Regions from separate parts of the Psychrobacillus sp. FSL K6-2836 genome, predicted to be linked through region 1. Evidence: riboswitches for the same ligand, from Rfam matches in the RefSeq annotation. Region 1 holds a riboswitch; the other holds the start of a gene.
What was found. A riboswitch is a leader RNA that binds a small molecule or an ion and turns the genes downstream of it on or off. The one in region 1 is predicted to bind cobalamin.
Positions count from the first base shown of each region.

Region 2: linked by a shared signal. The riboswitch ahead of MKY37_RS06805 (ABC transporter substrate-binding protein) and the one ahead of MKY37_RS09025 (ribonucleoside-diphosphate reductase subunit alpha) in region 1 are both predicted to bind cobalamin.

Region 1 is NZ_JBBOOM010000001.1:1,956,259-1,958,463, forward strand. Features, by position in the region: gene MKY37_RS09025 (ribonucleoside-diphosphate reductase subunit alpha) at 1-924, opposite strand, end outside; cobalamin riboswitch at 1,181-1,359, opposite strand; gene MKY37_RS09030 (DUF4179 domain-containing protein) at 1,680-2,205, opposite strand, start outside.
Region 2 is NZ_JBBOOM010000001.1:1,487,066-1,489,270, forward strand. Features, by position in the region: gene MKY37_RS06800 (FecCD family ABC transporter permease) at 1-24, opposite strand, end outside; gene MKY37_RS06805 (ABC transporter substrate-binding protein) at 29-997, opposite strand; cobalamin riboswitch at 1,120-1,259, opposite strand; gene argS (arginine--tRNA ligase) at 1,828-2,205, opposite strand, start outside.

The DNA of each region.
Region 1 (2,205 bases):
TGTGAAGATATCTTTATGCCACACATCTAAGTAAACAGCTACCGCTCCTTGGCGCTGCCCAAGCTGATCCACACTTACTGCAGTATTATTAAGCTGTTTAATCCAAGGAAGTACACCGCTAGATGCGCCTACAAAACCTCTAATAGAAGACCCACGACTACGCACTTTACCCATATAAACACCGATACCACCACCAAATTTCGACAGAGTTGCTACGTCGGTATTGCTATCGTAGATTCCTTGAAGACTATCGTCAACCGTATCGATAAAACAACTAGAAAGCTGTCCATGAGGCTTACCTGCATTAGAAAGTGTTGGTGTTGCTACTGTCATATATAGGTTGCTCATTGCCCAATATGCTTCTTTTATTTTTTCTAAACGATTTTCCTGCTCGTCTTTCATAAGTGTCATCGCAATAATAAGCCAGCGCTCCTGAGGTAGTTCGACTATTGTTTTATCAAAGTCTTTAGCTACATATCGATCCAGCAGTGTCTTCAGCCCAATATATGTAAATAAATAATCTCTCTCCTGTACTAGAATTTCAGATAGCTGCTCTAGTTCCTGTAAGGAATACGATTCTTTAAGACGTTTGTCGTAAATGCCTTTTTCACTTAATAGTTGAACATTGCTAGCAAACTTTGTATACACTGCATCCGCGGTTGTGCTTCTTCTCTCAGCTACTTGTTCATAAACCTCTGCTAAATGCACTCTTGCAGCTACAAAGGTCCAGTAAGTTTCTTGTTCATCTAGAAAACTTAATGCTTCCAGGGACATTGACTTCGACCAAGCAGCTATTGTACCTTCCGGGTGCTTTTGCATCCACCTTTCATGTGTTTTTATAAGAGGAGCAATTTTTTCCTCCCCAAATTCTCTGATTAGATTATGTAGTACTTCTTGTTTAGTTGTGTTTGAGATGATTGTCATTTGAATTCCTCCTATTTGTTGATCAAGTATAGTTATGTTGTACTTTTGGTTATTTATGTGGTGCTTGCCCTCGGTTATGTGGTACTTACCACTCTTTATGTGGTAAACACCTTTAAACTTCAGCACAAAAAAAGCGATGTCACAGCCATCTTCGGCTGAGACATCGCTCAAAATTAAAAGTGTAGGATACAACAAGACATATCAAGCATTCGAGATAGTGGCCTTCGCTCCCACCTCTCAACCCCCGAAGAAAGTGTTGCTTACCGATGAAAAGGCAGGTCTACTGGCTCGTGTTTCACTCTCCTGTTGGCCTTCCCACGATTGCTCGCAGTGGCTATTTCAACAGTCGTCCACACTTACAGTTGCGGGGACAGCTTCGGCATTTTACCGAATTCCCTTTTAAACCATAAAGGTACCTTCTCATCGTTAACATACTATATATTGTGTTTAGTTCATTTATATAATCTAACATATTGTGTTTATAGGAGCAATAGATAATATATTATTAAACAAGAAATCTATAAAAAGTCCCATATGTATAAAAAATTCTTCACTCTTTCCAAATGACTAAAATAATATTATCTAACCTTTTTGTTCAACTAAAAGTTGCTTTAGTTGAACAAGAAAAAAGTATTTATTCCTTCTTCCAACAACACTAACGCCTAAACACAAAAACGCCCAAAACCTTTATAAATTAGGGTTGGGCGTGTATACTACTTGCATACTTTTGTTAACGTAATTTTAATTAAAATATGTTACTTATTCAATGGCATATAGATTGGTTCAATAGTGTATGGTTCTTTAACCAGTTCAAGTAAAGTATCATTTTCTTTCTTTTTATATATATTAATAATTGGTGTAATGGTTAGAGATGTAGCTTTCTCATGGAAATTTGTAGTAGTTAATCTAGGATAACTATGACGAGTTTTAGGGAAATCTGTACTATGGCCAATATCTCTATAGTGAATAGTGTTGTATTTATTTCCTAAGTTATCAAATACAGTGTATTCAATTTGTACAACGCGTAGTTCTTCATCTTCCTCAGCTATTAAACGTATATCTACCCCTTCAGATAAGTAAAGTGTTGTAGATATAGGGGTTTCCGTCATTTTTGTAACTAAGATCTCAATACTGTCCTCTTCAGTTATTATACTGCCACCTGTGAATTTTTGTGTTTCACTTTCAAGTGCATTTAATGAAAATTGAAACGACCAATCACCTTGGAAGGTATTGTTAACATTATTTAAATCTATTATTGTGCCACCTTGCCAAGTAATATGA
Region 2 (2,205 bases), 470 kb from region 1:
TATGGACAAGATGTAGCCGATCAAGGCTTTACTCACTAAAAGCCTCTGGATAAATTGCTTTCGCTACTTCTTCTAACCCTTCCGCAAGACGCGGACCTGTACGACTTGTTAGGTTTTCATCTACTTGTACAACTTCATTGTTTTTCACAGCCGTAATAGAATCGAAACCATCACGAGCTTTCACGCTATCTACAATTCCTTCGACATAGCTATACATCACTATAATTACTTCTGGATTACGGTTAACAATTTCTTCTGGCTCCATTATGAACCAGCCTTCTTGATCCGCTGCAATATTTTCAGCATTCACCATATCTAAAATTTCTTGCATGAATGTCCCTTTACCAGGTGTATAAATTTGCGGAACATCTGAAGTTTCAACGAATACCGTTTTCTTTGTTTCTACGTTTGCAACTTTTTCTTTAACTTCTTCTACTTTTGCTTTCATATCTTCTACAATTTTTTGTGCTTCTTCAAATTTACCAGTAGCACGACCAATTTGCTCAATTGTTGTATATGTTTCATTGAAGTCCACTGCATTTTTCACTACGAAAACTTTCACACCGGCATCGCGAATTTGTTGTAATCCAGCTTCACCCATACCTAGGGCAGACTCATGCGCAAATACGATATCCGGATTCATCGCTACGATTTTTTCTACATTGAATTCCATACCACCGATTTTCTCTTTTTCAAGTGCTTCTTCTGGATAGTTATCATAATCATTAACACCAACGATTTCTTCATTTAAATCAAGTGCAAATAAGATTTCCGTATTACTTGGTTGCATAGAAACGATTGTTTTCGGCGCTTCTTCCAATGTAATTTCTTCGCCAACCGCATCCGTCATCGTTATTGGGAAAGTTGTTTCATCAACAACTACTTCTGTTTGCGAGTTATCGTTATTATTCTCAGGTTTTACTTCTTCTTGTCCACATCCTACTAGTAATAATACTGCTAATGCGGATGTCATCCATAACTGCCATAATTTCTTCATTTAACATTCCTCCTAATTGAAGCAATAAAAAATCTCCCATCCTTTTGATGAGAGATAGATAGGTATAAATCCGCACGAAATCACTAAGAGCCGATCTACACCAAACCTATCCTCGTAGGTAAAGGGCGTCAAGCATAAAGGCAGGTTTTCTGACTCGTGATGGTTGCATCACTTACAGTGGCGGGACCGCGCTGGACTTTAACCAGCTTCCCTTTTAACTCTAGTAATCCGTAACTAGAGCACCTCTATGCATTCAATTATTCATATCGCTTTGCATTCATTATACCTTATTTTTTAATACTGTCGACTTCGTTTTGATGATGGAGTTGTCTGACCTTTGAGTTGGGGGGGATGGGCTCTCTCGTATATGTGGCTTTCTCTCTCGTATATGACGGGATCATTCTCGCATAGCACAGATTCTCTCTCGTATAGCCGGCAATCACTCTCGCATAGCGTTTATTCCCTCTCGTATAGCCGGATCATTCTTGCATATCGCAGATTCTCTCTCGTTTAGCCGGCAATCACTCTCGCATAGCGCAGATTCTCTCTCGTATAGCTGGATCATTCTCGTATAGCACAGATTCTCTCTCGTATATGGCGGGATCACTCTCGCATAGCGTTTATTCTCTCTCGTATAGATAGGAATTTCTCTCTAAGGTTCTCTCTATTTTTTTTACTTACTGTTACTGGAGCTTTACTAAAGTTCTAGTTAGAAATACTTGCGGGCGTACTAGGCTTACTTGCTCTTGAGCGGCACTTACTCGCGTTGTGGATAATAATTCCAAATAAATAACATAAGAAAACCCTCAACCAAGGTCGAGGGTTTTGATTTACATTTGTTCTGGAGCAGAAACACCGAGCAGGCGTAATGCATTCGCGATTGTTTGGCGCGCTGCTGTTACAAGTGCAAGACGAGCTTCAGATTGCGTCACATTATCGGCATTTAATACTTTATCCGCATTATAGAAGCTATGGAATGTCGTAGCTAATTCTTGGATATAAATTGCAATTCGGTGAGGTGCACGAAGTTTTGCAGCATCTGCAACTATTTGTGGGAAGTCACCAACTTTTTTCAATAGATCTAATTCTTTTTCACTTTGTAATAATTCAAGTGAGTCTGTCGATACTTTCATTCCTTGCGTTTCAGCAGATCGTAAAATCGAACAAATACGTGCATGTGCATATTGTGCATAGAACACTGGGTTTTC